DNA from 3 places in the Comamonas sp. CMM02 genome. Region 3 is predicted to be linked to each of the others. Evidence: predicted binding sites of a transcription regulator. Region 3 holds the regulator's gene; each other region holds the start of a gene.

Region 1 (5,345 bases), on a different contig from region 3:
TTCTTGAATCAGGTCGCCATGTGGCAAGCCATAGCCCAGGTACTGGCGCGAAATGGAGACCACCAAGCGCAAGTGCGACATGATCAGGCGCCCGGCAGCATCCAGATCGTTGTGTTCTTTGAGTTTGTGGGCGTACTCTTGCTCTTCCTCTGCGGTGAGCAGAGGCAAGCGGTTCACCGCAGTGATATAGGCATCCAGATTGCCTAGCGGCGGAACCAGCGCCCAAGGATTCGCAGGAGCCAAAGCAGAAGCAGCAAGTGTGCTAGTTTGGGTTGTCATTGCATTCCATCCTTTCATCCATCGCTTCATATTAGCACTCTCTGTGATTGAGTGCTAAATCAAAAGTTCCCCTAGATAATGGCGGTCTTCGAGAGCGCATGGGCTACCGATTGGCAGCAAATGTATAGCTGTGTGTTGCTGAGTTTTTCACGATAACAACGCTTTTATTTTGCAAGTTGTTGAATTTTTTCGGTGAATAGGGTTTTTGTCGCGTGGTTCTGGCTGTCTTGTGTCTGGGCGCCAGCAGGCCCTTGCTGCTTGTCACAAGCACGGGTCTTCAAAAAACAAAGTGATGTTCTTTGCTGTCTGAAGACCCGCTGCTATGGCGTTCAGCGAAGGATCAACCCCATTTCATTTCGCCTTTGGCGACCTTTGCGCCTATTTGCAGGGCTGGAGCCAGGCCTGCGGCGGGGTAGCGTTTGCTCATGGCTGCGATCAGCGCATCGCTATGCGGCGCTTTGGCAAGCTCTTGCTCAAACGCTAGCAGGTACTCCCGGGTGTAGTTCACGGCAGAGATATCCAGCGCGCTGTTGTTGGCCATGTGGCCGGGCACCACTGCGGTGGGCTTGCGCGCAGCAATGGCATCCAGGTTCTGGATCCAGGCAGCACGTGACGCGGGTGTCGGGGTATCTGCGGTCCAGACGTGCAGGCCCGAGAAAATCAGTACACCACCGAATACGGCATTCAAAGAGGGCACCCACAGGTAGCGGCGGTTGCTCATGCCCTGGGCCTTCACAATTTCGATGGTCTGACCTTCGAGTTTCAGCGCAGGGCCATCAAAGGCTTCAGGAAAGATGATGTCGGTCAGTTTTTGCGGGCCATTTTCTTTGAGCTGGGGCGCCCATGTATCAATTTTCTTTTGTGCATTGGAGCGGATTGCGGCAATGGTTTCGGTAGCGGCAATGACTTTGGCGTTTGGAAATGCTTGCTTGATAGGCCCAAGGCTGAAGTAGTAGTCGGGGTCACTCTGGCTGATGTAGATCGTGGTCAGTGTCTTGCCCGAGGCTTGGATGGCCTCTGCCACAGCACGGCCATCAGGCAGTGAGAAGCCTGCGTCGATCAGGATGGCCTCCCGGGCACCGGACAGCAGCACGGGAGCCCGGAAGAAACCTTTTTCGCCCGCAGGCAAGTGTTTCCATTGCAGTGGGGTGCTTGTGCTCGATAGGGCTGTGCAGCCTGCCATGGCGATGGTGGCACCGGCGGCTGCGGCGGTTTGAACAAAATTTCGGCGGTTCATCAGGGTGCTCCTTTGGTCGATGTGGATAAAGAGAGAAGGCCTCAGGCTGCAGCCAGCTGGTCTACGAAGGTCTGCGGGTTGGAGAGTGCTGCGTTTGAAGACATCAACTGGCGATGTCCATTCATCTCCACAATGAAGGCAGGCACACCACGTGCCCCAAATTGCGCAAGCAGTGTTTGCGCTTGTGCAATGCGGGCGCTGTTGGCTGCGATCAGGCTTGCATCTGGCTGGGCCAGCAGTTTTGCGGCGTCTTCAAGGCCAAGCGCATGGAGTAAAGATGCCAAGGTGCCAGGCTGCGTGATGTCGAGCCCGTCCACGTAACGTGCCTGCTGGATGGCTTTGAGTGCATGCCCCTCACGGCAGGGCGCTGTCAGGGCCACGGCCGTCAAAGCCAGCGTGGCAGGCGCGCTGTCAAACATCTGCTGGTTGTCGGTCAGCACTTCATGGCGGTAGCGTTCGGTGAACCGCTGGCCTGTCAGCTGCTCAATGCGCTGGTCGTTGCTCCATGCGTAGGCCGCGAAATCCTCGCTCATCGGCCGTGCGCCTTCGCCAGAGAACAGTCCGCTGGGCAGCATTTGCAGCGCTATGTCTGTGCTGTCTGCCAGAGCTTGCACTGCGCCACCAGCGCCGTAGCACCACCCACACAGCGGGTCGTAGATGTAGTACAGGGTTTTGCGCATAAAAAGGCTCCGTTTCATTCAATGCCGTGATGGTAGAAGTCCTGCATTGATGAATAAAGGGTGGTGAAATAGATGGACCGTATGTAAAAAGCAAACAATATGGAAGCAACCGATCTGAGTAACTTTGCCAATCTCAAGCGACTGGCCTATTTCGCTGCTGTGGCGGAGACCGGCAGTTTCACGGCCGCAGCAGACCGTCTTGGCATTACCAAAGCCGTGGTGAGCCAGCAGGTGACGCGGCTGGAGAGAGAGTTCCGGACGACCTTGCTGACACGAACGACACGCAAGGTGGCACTGACAGCGGCTGGCAAAGGTTTTTATCAAAGGTGTGCGCTGATCCTCAAAGAAGCGAGCGATGCCTTTGAAGAGCTGGCCGAGGTAGCGGTAGAGCCTGCTGGGACACTGCGTTTGACCGCACCGCTGGACTACGGCATCACCACGATCGTGCCGGCCATTGCTGAATTCACACGGCGCTTTCCGCAATGCAAGGTCGAGGCAGCGCTCAGCGACCAGTCCCTCGACCTCATGTCTGGGCAGGTGGAGCTGGCAATTCGCGTGGGCTGGCTGACAGACCTGCATTTGCAAGCACGGCAAATCGGGACATTTCGGCAGCTGCTGGTGGCTGCCCCTGGCTGGCTGTCGCAAGTGGCACGGGTGACTGCGCCGAAAGACATTGAGGCACTGCCATTTGTGGCCAATACGGCATTGCGTGACCCCACACGCTGGAGTTTTTCGCACCCTGCGCTAGAGCCTCAGAGCGTTGTTGTTCACCCGTGCATTTATCTGGATGCAACGCTGGCCGTGCGCGAGGCCGTGCGTCAGGGGGCGGGGCTGTCTATCTTGCCGGACTACATGGTGGCGCAAGATTTGGCTGACGCAAGCTTGACCCACGTCTTGCCTCAATGGGCGCTGCCCTCAGGGGGCATTCATGCCGTATTTCCGGCATCACGGTTTCGTCCAGCAAAGGTTCGGGCTTTTGTGGATCTTTTGCAGGAAAAGTTTTGTCTTTAGCCGTGCCAGACCCGCCCGTTTCAGCCCTCTTGATGATGCCAAGCCTTGTTCAGCAATGAATAAAATAATTTGTTGAAAGGTGGTGAATCTCTATTTAATCAACGATTTGTGTATTTTAATTATTTGTTAATACTTCCTTAATTATTATTATTTAATATCGCTGGTTTTGTTGAAAAATACAATAAAAACAATAACTTATATGATTGATGTGTGTCAATTTGAATAGGGTGCGAAGCATTTGAAAATCAGGGTATTCCTTCATAAAAGGATTTTCAAATGCATGAAAACCATATTAGTCCCACACCTTCGAATACAAAGCGGAGTTTCTTGCAAGAGTTGGTCGCTTTGGCCACCGGCTTTGGCCTGGCTGGTAGCGCTAACGCTGCGCAGCCGGAACCGGACTTCCAGCCACAGCGCCGCCCCGGCATGCAGGGCAAGCGTTTTGGCATGCTGGTTGACATGCGTAAATGCATTGGCTGCCAGGCATGCACCGTCAGCTGCTCTGTAGAAAACTTGCCCCCTATTGGCCAGTTCAGAACGACAGTGTTGCAGTACGAGATCAGCCAGCCAGGGGCCAGCGCTCCTGCCATGGTGAGCTTGCCGCGCCTGTGCAACCACTGTGACAACCCTCCCTGCGTTCCTGTTTGCCCGGTGCAAGCAACCTTCCAGCGCACGGACGGCATCGTCCTGGTGGACAACGAGCGCTGCGTGGGCTGCGGGTACTGCGTGCAAGCCTGTCCTTACGACGCGCGCTTTATCAACCATGAAACGCAGACTGCCGACAAGTGCACTTTCTGTGAGCACCGGCTGGAAGCTGGGCTCTTGCCTGCATGCGTAGAGAGCTGCGTGGGCGGGGCCCGCGTGATTGGTGACCTGAACGATCAGGGCAGTGAAATCAACCAGCGCATGGCTGCACACAAGCAGGACATCAAGGTGCTCAAGCCAGACATGAAGACAGAACCACGTGTTTTCTACATTGGTTTGCCCAACGAGTTTGTCAACGGTGTTGACGGCCAAGCCAGCGTGCGCCTTCTCTCCGATCACTGAAGCCTTGGGAGTGTCTTATGCAAATCACTGAACTCTTGACCCCGCATTACGAAGTGGCCTGGCTGCCCTGGGCTGTCCAGTATTTCTTCTTGGTGGGCGTGGCCACAGGTGCCGCACTGCTGGTTTCGGTATGTGCTTTTGGTCAACGCGGTAGTGCCATGCAGCGTCTGCTGCCCGTGGCTGTGTTGACGCTGGCTGTAAGCACCTTGGCTGCACCTGTTTCGTTGCTGGCGGATTTGCACCAGCCCGCACGCTTCTGGCATTTTTATGCCCACTTCACGCCTTGGTCGTGGATGTCGCGTGGTGCGGTGCTGTTGCCACTTTTTGTGGGAATAGCGCTGGCCTTTTGTGCCGCATGGTGGCTAGGTAAAACCCGCTGGATGCGTGGACTGGTGCCATTGCTGCTGCTGTCTGCGCTGTCGATCACTGTTTATTCCGGCGCGGAGCTGATGGTCATTCGTGCACGTCCCTTGTGGAACACCCTGTGGGTGCCGGTGAACCTGGCCTTGACAGGATGGCTGGCCGCAGTGGGCGTGATGCTGGTGGTCGAGCGCTTTTTGCCCGCCAAGCTGCGCCCCGATGCAAGTGCCCTGCAAGTGCTGCGCAGCATTGGATTAGGGGTTGCTGGCTTGCTGTTGCTGGTGGTGCTTGCGTGGGCCTTGTCTGGTGTTGTGGGCTGGAGCCCATCCTTTAACGAAGCTTTGCGACTGTTCAGTGAATTTCCTGTGTGGCGCATGACCATGCTGGGGTCGGCGGTGTTTGGCGCTGTGGTGGTGGGGGCGTTGCTTCGTGGCAGGCAGCGTTTGAACGCCAGTGGTTACACGCTGGTGCTGGGCCTGGGCCTGGCAGCTGCAGCCTGGGCATTTCGCTGGGCTTTGTTCATGGGCATTCAAGGCGTGCCTAAGTTTGGAGCAGGTCTGTACCTGTACCACATGCCTTTGGGGGGCGATGGCCTGCTGGGCATGCTGGGTGTCGCTGGCCTGTGTGTGGCTTTGGTGGCGATGGCAACTTGGGCACTGGAAGTCTTTCCTGAGCGCCACCCCCAGACCGCTTGAGCAAGCTTCATAGGTTTGAAGCCAATTCAGCCTTTA
Region 2 (5,345 bases), on a different contig from region 3:
AGATAAGCAAAGTCGCTAAAGACGATTTCTCTGATCTACCAACTTCAATTGGTGACCACCTTGTGTCGTAGAGATCAACGCCTGCTTCTGACCGCATTCGACTGTTCACGTGACGCTTGGCCACATCAGCATCGCATGATGCTTACTTGAAGACGCACGCTGAATAGCGCCCCCACCAACGAGTAAGTTAGGCCTGCCATGCCAAGCGCCAAGGCGAGCGCGATGGCAATGCTGGTGGTGACCATGAGCCTGATATTACCGGCGCAAAGGTGTCGCCAGCCTGCGCACGGGCCAGCATCCGGCAGCACGGCGGATTCATGCTTTTCCAGCCATTCCCGGGATGGGTTCGGGAAAAGCGTAACCTCCGTAATTAGCCCATCAAATCGCCTGCAAACCCGCATGAATGCTGGGTTTCGTAGGTTACAGCTTTCTGTAATTCAGCGTAATCCAGATTACAGCGGCTTCGCAACTCATTGTTTTTATTGATTTTTCTGTTTGCGAGAGATTACTTTGAATTCTGTAATCTGATTACGCTCAGGTTACGGAAAAATTACAACAAGCACTTCTCCGAAAGCATTGATAGAAAAGGATCTCCAGGTTAGCGATTGCTCTGATTACGCAGATTACACTTTTCCCGACCCCTCCCCGGAATTTTGGCGGAACTGTATTTCCTCAAGGGTAAACCCTTGTTTTCTGCTTAAATGCTTATTTATTCATCAATGTTGGCGGGCATGAAAAAGCCCCGTTTCCGGGGCTGGCCATGAGATCGGAGTCGGCTCAGAAAAGAGCGGTCTAACCGCCCAACTCAAACACCCAGCAGCGCACCGCCTTGCCCTGGTCATCGCCTGCATTTCGGGTCTTGATCGCGCTGTTGATGACGCGGCTGGAGTCCACAAAGCGGCGCGCTTTGCTGGTACGCAGCACCTTCTTGAGCTCGGCCAGCGGCGGCACTTGCTGGCGGTGCAAGCTGCCCTATCAGTTGCCGCGCTTCTTGTGCATGCTCACTGCTTGACCGGCAGCTTGGCGCGTTCGCCCAAGGACGCACTACCCACAGCAATGCCATCCAGATTTGGACGTGAGAGGGGTCAACAAAAAATTTGTTGGTACTTTTGTTGGTATGTTCAACTTACCAAACGACAGATCCAAGCATCCATGCGGATTTCAAGACTTAATTCGTGTGCCACAGCCGCGCCTTTCAGGCACTTTTTCTTTTTCCTCTATCGCTCTGTCTACTATCAAATATTTGAGATTGCCCCACACTGGACCGATCCCTGCCAGCTGTCTGTTGGGATGCCTGCTTGCTGTATCTCAATTTCTTTTTTCAATCTCATACCACTAGCTTGCCCCATCTACCGGGCCTGCCACCAGTCATGCAAAGCCTGAGCTTCATCGCTCAGGCTTTTTTGCATCTCGGCCTCAATAGGAACTGCTGATAAAGTCCTCCCCCCCGCAAAAATCACAATGTGGTGCACGGCTTTGCAGGTGACAAGGTCTTCGGTGCTTCATGCCTGACTGCTCATCAGGCGGGCTTCGATTTGCAGGCACAACTGGCTTGCCATTTCTCGCTGTCGCAGGGGTCAATGCACAGCCAGCACTGGCACACAAGGCTGCAGCGCAGGCGAAGCCACCCACTCCCTTGACACACATCAAGATTGCATAGAAAAACACCTCTTATCTGAAGCATGGGGCTGTGCACAAGAACTAGCATAGTTCCAACCAATCTGATGGTTTTTACTCTTGCGAGGAACTCATATGGCATCTATGCCTGCACCCGAAACCGGCCCGATCACATCGAAACCGGAACCTGATTCAAATAGAAAGCTAGCCTATCTGCTGCTGGGCCTGGTGCTGTACGGCATCGTTCTGGCCCTGCCCCAGCCAGCCGGACTGACGGACTCGGGCCAGGTGGCTCTGGGCCTGCTGGTACTGGTGGTGGTGCTGTGGATCAGCGAATGCGTATCACCCGCCAACAGTGCCGTGGTATTGACCGGTGCCGCCGTGCTGGGGCTGATGGGGACATCACTTACCGAAGGCGGCAAGGTGATGAATTCATCGGCTGCGCTGAGCACCATGCTCACCGGCTTTTCGTCCACCGCTGTACTGCTCGTGGCTGCCGCGCTGTTCTTGGCTGTAGCGCTCAAGCACACTGGGCTGGACAAACGCATCGCACTGATCGTGATGAGCAAGATCGGCGTATCGCCAGCCCGTCTGATACTGGGGGCCATGATTGTTGGCTTTGTGCTGGCCTTGTTCATCCCATCTGCCACCGCCCGCGTGGGTGCAGTGATTCCCATCATGATTGGCATTACTGCCGCTCTGGGGCTGGCTGTGAACAGCTCGCTGGGCGCCACGCTGATGATCGTCACCGCCAGCGCTTGCTCCATCTTCAACATGGCCATCAAAACCGGCGCTGCACAGAACATCATCAGTCTGGACTTCATGCAGCAGGCTTTTGGCCGAACTATCACATGGGGCCAATGGTTTGTGACGGCGCTGCCCTTCACCATCGGCATGTGCGTGGTGCTGTTCTTTGCGGCACTGTGGATTTTGCGCCCCCAGGTGCCTGCAGGTGAAGACATGGCTGGCAAGCTGCGCCAGCAACTGGCCGAGCTGGGCCCGGTCACCGCCGTGGAAAAACGCCTGATCGCCGTGGCTGCATTGCTGCTGGTGATGTGGTCCACCGAAGGCATGCTGCACCCTTTTGACACCACCACCACCACCCAGATCGGCATCGCTCTGTTGCTGATGCCAAAAATTGGCGTGATGCACTGGTCGCAGGCTGAAAAGCTGGTGCCTTGGGGCACGATCGTGCTGTTTGCAGCGTCTATCTCGCTGGGCAATTTGCTGTCCAAGACCGGTGCGGCTGGATGGCTGGCACAGCAAACGCTGGGCCAGATGGGCCTGTCTGCGCTGCCTGTCGTGGCGGTGATTGCGGCGCTGTCGGTGTTCAGCATCGTGCTGCACTTGGGCTTTGCTTCGGCAACCGGTCTGGCCAGCACCTTGATCCCCATCATGATCGCTTTCACGCAGACCCTGCCCGTCAGCCCTGAAACAGCTTTCGGCATCGTAATGATTCAAAGCTTTGTGGTTTCCTTCGGCTTCATCCTGCCCACGAATGCGCCGCAAAACATGCTGTGCTACGGCACCAATGCCTTCAACACGGCGCAGTTCGCCAAGGTGGGGATTGTGGTCACGCTGGCTGGCCTGGGGTTGATTTTGCTGCTGTCCGCCACGCTGTGGCCTGCTATGGGAGTGCTGTAAATGGGTGCACGTATTGGCATTATTGGCGCTGGCCAGGTGGGTGCGGCAGCAGGTTATTTGCTGTCGGCCACGCCCGGCATCAGCCAGGTCATTTTGGTTGACCAGAACGTTGCCCGCGCTGCCGGCGAGGCGGCTGACATTGGCCACGCCGCTGCCTTTGGTACGGCTGCCCGCGTCAGCGAAGGCGACTATGCCGATCTGGCCGGAGCCTCGGTGGTGGTCATTACTGCGGGTGCCAGCCTGAAGCCCGGCCAGACGCGCCTGGAGTTGCTGCAGCAGAACCTGAAGATGACGGACACCATCATCGGCCAGATTCTGAAAGTGGCCCCCGATGCCGTGCTGCTGTTCGCCACCAACCCGGTGGACGTAATGCCCGCCATCGCCGTGCACCGCTATGGGCTGCCACCGGGCCGTGCAATTGGCACCGGCTGCTCGCTGGACTCGATCCGTTTTCGCGACCGGCTGGCCGATTACCTGGGCGTGGCACCACCCTCTATCCACGCCTATGTGCTGGGTGAGCATGGCGACTCGTCTGTACCCAACTGGAGCAGCGCCCAAGTCGCTGGCATGCCCGTTACGGCTTTTGCGGCACAAGTGGGCCGCCCGATTGATGCGGCCATGCAACTGCAAATTGCCGAAGATGTACGCACCTCGGCCTACCGCATAAAGGCGGGCAAGGGTGTCTCCAACTTCGGTATTGGCGGCTGTATTGCACGCCTGGTCAAAGCCATCGTGGCCGATGAGCAATCGGTGTTTGCGGTGTCCACCTGCATGCCTGAGCTACTGGGCGTGCGCGACACCTGTGTCTCCCTGCCCCACCTGATCGGCGCACGCGGAGCCTCTGCCCCGTTCATGCCAACCCTGGATGCCGCCGAAACCGAGGCACTGCGCAGCAGCGCTGCCTTGCTGTCCACCACCATCGCCGATGGCCTGCAATTGTTGTAAAACCATAGCAATCAACAAAAAGCCAGCTCCTAGTGAGCTGGCTTTTTTTATCTCATCAGAGCATTGCCTTGCTGCTTGAACAACTTCTCAGTGACAGAAGGTACTGCGGTTTTATGCGGTCATAAGCTGCCTTGCAGGACAGCAGGATGGCCTGTTGAGCACACTGCTTTATCCACACTGCAATGCATGGAGACAGCACGCATGCAATCACCATCGAAATAAAAAAGAGCCGGAAGCAGTCAGGAATCGCATGGAGTGATCCGTTGTCTCCATGTCAGTTTCACATCCATCACCACCGGGCGCTGTTGCATTAACCGCTTCACACAAGCCGGCACTGTGGCTTGGACTGATTGATGCCACAACAACGCACACACCCCATCAGGACCGGGCATTGATCAGCGCATTCCTGAACGACAGCACATGGTCAGAAATTGCTTGCTGCGCAGACTCGGCATCCCCTTGCTCCAGCGCATCCACAACCAGCTCATGCTCATCTTGAACTTCATTCATATGCCCGCTGCTGGAAAGAGAAATTGCCCAGAAACGCTGTGAACGGGCATGCAGCACACGCAAGACATCGATAAGCACAGGATTGCGAGATGCAGTGGCCAGCACTTCATGGAACATGCCATCCAGGCTCATCACCTCAGCCACAGCGCGATTGGCCACGGCCTTGTTGTACGCCAAATTGATGGAACGCAGCTGCTCAATCTCTGCCTTGGTGATGTTCTTTGCCGCCAGTTTCAGGCACAGTTTTTCATTGACAAGACGCACATCAATCATGTGCAGCGCGTCATCAATCGACAGAGGCGAGACCATCACGCCCTTGCGGGGAATGATCTGTATCAGCCCTTCGTTGCCAAGTCGATGCAGCGCATGGTTGATGGGTGTTCTGCCCATGTCCAGATCGCTCATCAAAACGGCAGTATTCAGGTACTCACCCGGTTTGTACACAAGGGTAGTTAAACGCCCATGCAAAAGCTCATAGGCCTGCTCATTTTGCGAAACAGCTGAACCTCTTTTATTGACTTGTCGGGGTATCACACGTATCTCCGTTGTTCCATTCAGCTTGCAGCAATCTTATAAAAATTTCTGACTGGCATGTTTCTCGCTTTAGCAGCATTGTCGCTATTGTGAAA
Region 3 (5,345 bases):
TTGCTCATCATTAGTGCTTTGGCGCTGTTTCTGTTTACGGCGGTAGCGGGTCGGCTGTGGTGTGGTTTTGCATGCCCGCAAACGGTGTATAGCGAAATCTTCATGTGGATTGAGCACAAAGTCGAAGGCGACCGTAGTGCGCGTATCCGGTTGGATCAATCCGGCTGGACCTTGGAGAAGGTCTGGCGCAAGACGCTCAAGCAGTTTTTGTGGATTGCCATCGCTTTATGGACAGGGTTTACTTTTGTTGGCTACTTTGTACCTATCCGTGAGCTGGGTGGCGAGTTGTTGGCTCTGGAAGGTGGCTGGCAGATTTTTTGGGTACTGTTTTATGGTTTTGCCACTTACGGCAATGCCGGCTACATGCGTGAGCAAGTCTGCAAATACATGTGTCCTTACGCACGCTTTCAGAGCGCGATGTTTGACAAGGACACTCTGGTTGTTAGTTATGACGCACTGCGTGGTGAAAATCGGGGTCCTCGCAAAAAAGAAGTAGATTACAAGGCGCAAGGACTGGGCGACTGCATTGACTGCAAGCTGTGTGTCCAGGTCTGCCCCGTCGGCATTGATATTCGTGATGGTCTGCAGTACGAATGTATTGGTTGTGGCTTGTGTATCGATGCTTGTAATAACGTCATGGACAACATGCATTACCCACGGGGCCTGATTCGCCTGACCACACAAAATGCAGTCAGCAAAGGTTGGCCAGGCTCCCAGATCTGGAGACGGATTGCACGCCCCAGGGTGTTGATTTATGCAGCCATCTTGCTGGGACTGTCCGCGGCAATGGTGTTTAGCATGGCGGTGCGAGAGCCATTGAAAGTCGATGTGATCCGAGATCGTGCATCGCTGGCGCGTATTGCGGCGGGCGGGAAGCTGGAGAACGTATACCGTCTGCAAGTCATGAATGCCACGGAAGAAGCGCAAACCTATACGGTGACTGTGGATGGCCTTGAAGGCATTGAGCTGGTAGAGGGGCGCGAGGTGGCTGTGGATTCGGCGCAGACGCGTGGCGTTGCTGTACGGGTGCAAATTCCGTATGGAACTGCAGATTCAGGCTCGCATCGAATTGAGTTCGAGATTTCTGCGCAAAGTGGAAAAGGTCACGTACGAGAAAAGTCTGTTTTCTTGGTGCCCCGCTAAGAAAGTGTTATTTGCGGTGAGCAGGGCGCAAGCTCTGCACACCATGTCTAAAGATGAAAGAAAGTTTGGCATGTCTCAGAACGTAAAAAAACTGGAAACACGATCTGGCCCATGGTGGAAATATGGCCACGTGTGGCTGGTCTTGTCTGGACCGGCGATTGTGGTGGTGGCTGGTATTTTGACGGCGGTGATCGCTGCGCGTGGTGCTGATCCAATTGTCGATGCGGATTACTACCAAAAGGGTGTGAACATCAACGAACAGTTACGCAACCAGGACAAGAGCTATGCGCCAGCCAATGCGGTGCGCAATCACGCAGTAACACCGGATGCGGATTTGCCTGATTTAACGCCTAAATAATTTAAATTTACTGGTAAAGATAGCTGCTTGCGCTTATGTTGCAAGGGATTCAGGTATTAATGACTTTGAAATCCTTTGTTAATAAGCGCAAGCAGCTATCTTTTTTATTTGGTATTTGTCCCACGCTGATATTGAAAATACGGTGTGCACAATAAAAGCGTTAAACCAAACCACAAAGGAAGACATATGTTGGCACAACGCTGGATGTGGATTGCCTGGCCTGCTTTTTTGGCAGCAGGTGTGATGGAAATGCTGGTTTTTTCTGTGTTTGATCCTATGGATATGTCGTGGTGGGGGCAAAGTGTTGAGTTATCACGCAGCGCTGTCTATACGATTGCCTTCTTTATTTTCTGGGCAGTATTTTCAGTGGCGGGCTATTTGACAATGCTGCTGTCCATACCCGCAGCGAAGGTCAACGGAGAACCTTCCATATCCTGAGGGAGGTCCTCGATGTTTTCTATCGATGTCAGGTAGGGCAGCCATAAAAAAAGCCTCCCAAAGCGATAGCGTGGGAGGCTTTTGGGCTGGCTGAACCAGCCTGCAATTTCTTATTTATTGCTTTCGTGCTGGCTGTTCACCAGACGTTGCAATGCAGCCGTGTCCAGAATGCGGACGTGGCGTTGCTTGACTTCGACCATGCCTTCTTCCACAAACTTGGAGAAGGTGCGGCTCACTGTCTCCAGCTTGAGGCCCAGGTAGCTGCCGATTTCCTCGCGTGTCATGCGCAGCACCAGCTCTGACGAGGAAAAACCCCGAGCGTGAAGGCGCTGTACCAAGTTCAAAATAAATGCTGCCAAGCGTTCTTCAGCACGCATGCTGCCAAGCAGGAGCATGACGCCGTGCTCGCGCACAATTTCCCGGCTCATCACTTTGTGCACATGGGTTTGCAGGGCAGTCACTTCGCGCGAAATTTCCTCCAGCCCATCAAACGGCATGACGCAAACTTCCGCATCTTCTAGTGCGACGGCATCGCAAGTGTGGTGATCATTGACGATGCCATCCAGGCCGATGATCTCGCCTGCCATTTGAAAGCCCGTCACCTGATCCCGGCCATCTTCGGTTGCCACGCAAGTTTTGAAAAACCCCGTACGAATGGCATACAGCGACGTGAAGGCTTCTCCGTTGCGAAACAGCGTTGCTCCACGTTTGACTTTGCGGCGCGTTGCCACAATGTCATCAATGCGCTGCAACTGCTGCTCGCTCAGGCCCACGGGCATGCAGAGTTCGCGCAGATTGCAGTTGGAACAGGTTACTTTGATGGATGGTGGAGTCATGTACTCAAAAGCCCATATGTCTATGAGTAAGACGTAGGCTAGATGTTAAAAAAAATAGAAACGGAACTATCAGAGTGAAGAGCGCAGCCATGAATGATTTGAATCAAAGTGTGGCATTGGTTTTACGAATGATATGAATCAAATTGTGGCATTGCTTTTACATCGCCCCCTTGATTCAAGTCAAGGATAAACGTGGCTTATTGTTGCAAAGTAGGGGCAACAAGGAAAAAAGATTCATGACTGTAGTCACCCCCGAACTCTTGCGACGCTATGACGTGCCTGGTCCACGCTACACCTCTTACCCCACTGCTGACAGGTTTGTGGAGGCATTTGGTGATGATGACTATATCTTGGCGTTGAAGCAGCGCAAAGTGACCGCTGCGGCAAAGCAGCCAATGTCGCTCTACGTGCACATTCCTTTTTGTGAGTCCCTGTGCTACTACTGCGCCTGCAACAAGATTATTACCAAACACCATGAGCGTGCTGTCACCTACATGCGCTATTTGGAGCGCGAGGTGGATTTGCACCTGCAGCACTGTGGCCGTGGGCAAGTTGTCAGCCAGTTTCACGTCGGTGGGGGTACGCCCACTTTCCTTACGGATGAAGAGTTGCGCGAGCTGTGGCGCATGCTGGGTCAGCGTTTTGACTTTGATCCCGCTGGCGAATATTCGATTGAGGTAGATCCAAGGACGGTGACGCGTGAGCGCTTGGCGGTGCTCAAAGAGATCGGGTTTAACCGCCTGAGCTTTGGTGTTCAGGATTTTGATCCTGAGGTGCAAAAAGCGGTGCACCGTGAACAGCCTGCAGAGCAGGTGTTTGATCTGGTGGCAGCATCTCGTGAGCTGGGCTTTGAGTCGATCAATGTCGATTTGATTTACGGCTTACCCAAGCAGAATGCAGAGTCATTTGCCCGCACATTAAAGCAGGTTGCGGCGTTGCGCCCAGATCGTATTGCCCTGTATGCCTATGCACATTTGCCCGAGCGTTTCAAGCCGCAGCGCCGTATCTTGCAAGAAGACCTTCCTTCTGCGCCCGACAAAGTAAGCATGCTGTCTTCTTCCATCGAGAGCTTCATCGCTGCAGGCTATGTGTATGTGGGGATGGATCACTTCGCCTTGCCTGAAGATGCGCTGGCGATTGCTAAACGGCAAGGACGCCTGCACCGTAACTTCCAGGGCTATAGCACGCAACCGGATTGTGATTTGATCGCGCTGGGTGTGTCTGCAATTGGTCGTGTTGGGGCCACTTACAGCCAGAATGCGAAGACCTTGGAAGAGTATTACGACTTGCTCGATCAAGATCGTCTGCCCGTTGTTCGAGGTTTGGCGTTAACGCGAGACGACACCATTCGCCGGGCCGTAATCATGACCATCATGTGTCAAGGCGAAGTACTCTATGAATCCATTAACAGCGCTTGGCTGATCGATTTTAAAAAGTACTTTGCGACAGAGATTGAAGCTCTGGCCTCTCAGCAAGAAGAGGGTCTGGTTGAGATCGTGGACGACTGTATCAAGGTAACAGCCAAAGGCTGGTTCTTTGTTCGCGGAGTTGCCCTGGTGTTTGACCGTTATTTGCAAGCAGACCGCACCCGCGCAAGGTTCTCGCGGATCATCTGATCCTTATGGAATTTTCACTGGTCTGGACTGCATTTTTCATGGGGCTTGTTGGAGGACCTCATTGTCTTGCAATGTGCGCTGCCCCTTGCCATGCAGTCATACACGGGCATCACAAAGCCGTGCAAATGCACAGCATGCAGCAGAGCCATCCAGCGGCATTCAACTGGAGTGCCTTTCAATTTCATAGTGGACGCCTCGTAGGCTATGGCCTGCTGGGTGCGATTGCTGCATTGGCCATGGAGCAGATTGCATGGCTGTCTGATCGAACGTCTGCTTTGCATCCAGTGTGGGTGCTGATGCATCTGGCTATTTTGGCGTGGGGCCTGCTGATGCTGTTTCAGGGGCAGCAGCCTGTCTGGCTGGAACGCGCGGGCAGGGCGATGTGGAAAACCGTTCAACCGCTCCTGTCGATGCGCGGGGGTGTCCTTTTTGCGGGCATGGCTTGGACACTGCTGCCCTGTGGCCTGCTTTATTCCGCTATTTTGGTGGCAGCTCTCAGTGGCACCGCGCTGACGGGAGCGGCCAGCATGGTAGCTTTTGCTTGTGGCGGGGCGCTGTGGTTGATTGCTGCGCCTTATGCATGGCGCTGGCTGAGTGGGCGATTGAGCCTCTTGCGCTCTGGCTGGGGCGTGCGTGCAGCGGGGTTTATGCTGGTTGCTGTTTCTTTGTGGGCGCTGTGGATGGACTTGATTTATAAGCCATCAGTGTGGTGCCGCTAGATGGGCTGTCACTCAGCGAGAGTTTGCTGAAAAGCAGTGAAAGGTGTCTGCAAAGCCACCGAGCCCTCAACCTGAACCGGGGGTTCAGGTGGGCGAGAGCAGCCCAGCGTTGGGTTCGTCTAACGCGAGACGATCACGCTTGCTAGGCAATGTATCAAGCCCGTGCTCAATGAGCATTGGTTCAAGGCAATATAAAGCCCGGCGGTTTGCAGACAGGATCGATTTTACAGACTTT

The links. Region 3 encodes FNR, which switches genes on or off when oxygen is low (the NO sensors DNR and NnrR bind a similar motif). Its sites were predicted from a motif close to TTGATNNNNATCAA; they were not measured.
Region 1: the regulator FNR is predicted to act here: its motif matches at 3,411-3,424, upstream of dsrO (sulfate reduction electron transfer complex DsrMKJOP subunit DsrO).
Region 2: the regulator FNR is predicted to act here: its motif matches at 1,637-1,650, upstream of IB213_RS03880 (DASS family sodium-coupled anion symporter).

The regions. Positions count from the first base shown of each region.
Region 1 is NZ_JACUZW010000001.1:716,162-721,506, forward strand. It holds gene rpoH (RNA polymerase sigma factor RpoH) at 1-279, opposite strand, end outside; gene IB213_RS03305 (MBL fold metallo-hydrolase) at 620-1,519, opposite strand; gene IB213_RS03310 (DsbA family protein) at 1,558-2,196, opposite strand; gene IB213_RS03315 (LysR family transcriptional regulator) at 2,296-3,207, shown strand; gene dsrO (sulfate reduction electron transfer complex DsrMKJOP subunit DsrO) at 3,484-4,254, shown strand; gene nrfD (NrfD/PsrC family molybdoenzyme membrane anchor subunit) at 4,272-5,309, shown strand.
Region 2 is NZ_JACUZW010000001.1:840,474-845,818, reverse strand. It holds gene IB213_RS03885 (hypothetical protein) at 793-966, opposite strand; gene IB213_RS03880 (DASS family sodium-coupled anion symporter) at 1,753-3,261, shown strand; gene IB213_RS03875 (L-lactate dehydrogenase) at 3,262-4,206, shown strand; gene IB213_RS03870 (GntR family transcriptional regulator) at 4,585-5,250, opposite strand.
Region 3 is NZ_JACUZW010000005.1:99,891-105,235, reverse strand. It holds gene ccoG (cytochrome c oxidase accessory protein CcoG) at 1-1,143, shown strand, start outside; gene IB213_RS15770 (FixH family protein) at 1,214-1,501, shown strand; gene IB213_RS15765 (hypothetical protein) at 1,688-1,939, shown strand; gene fnr (fumarate/nitrate reduction transcriptional regulator Fnr) at 2,050-2,775, opposite strand; gene hemN (oxygen-independent coproporphyrinogen III oxidase) at 3,012-4,391, shown strand; gene IB213_RS15750 (sulfite exporter TauE/SafE family protein) at 4,397-5,110, shown strand; gene IB213_RS15745 (cell division protein ZapA) at 5,335-5,345, opposite strand, start outside.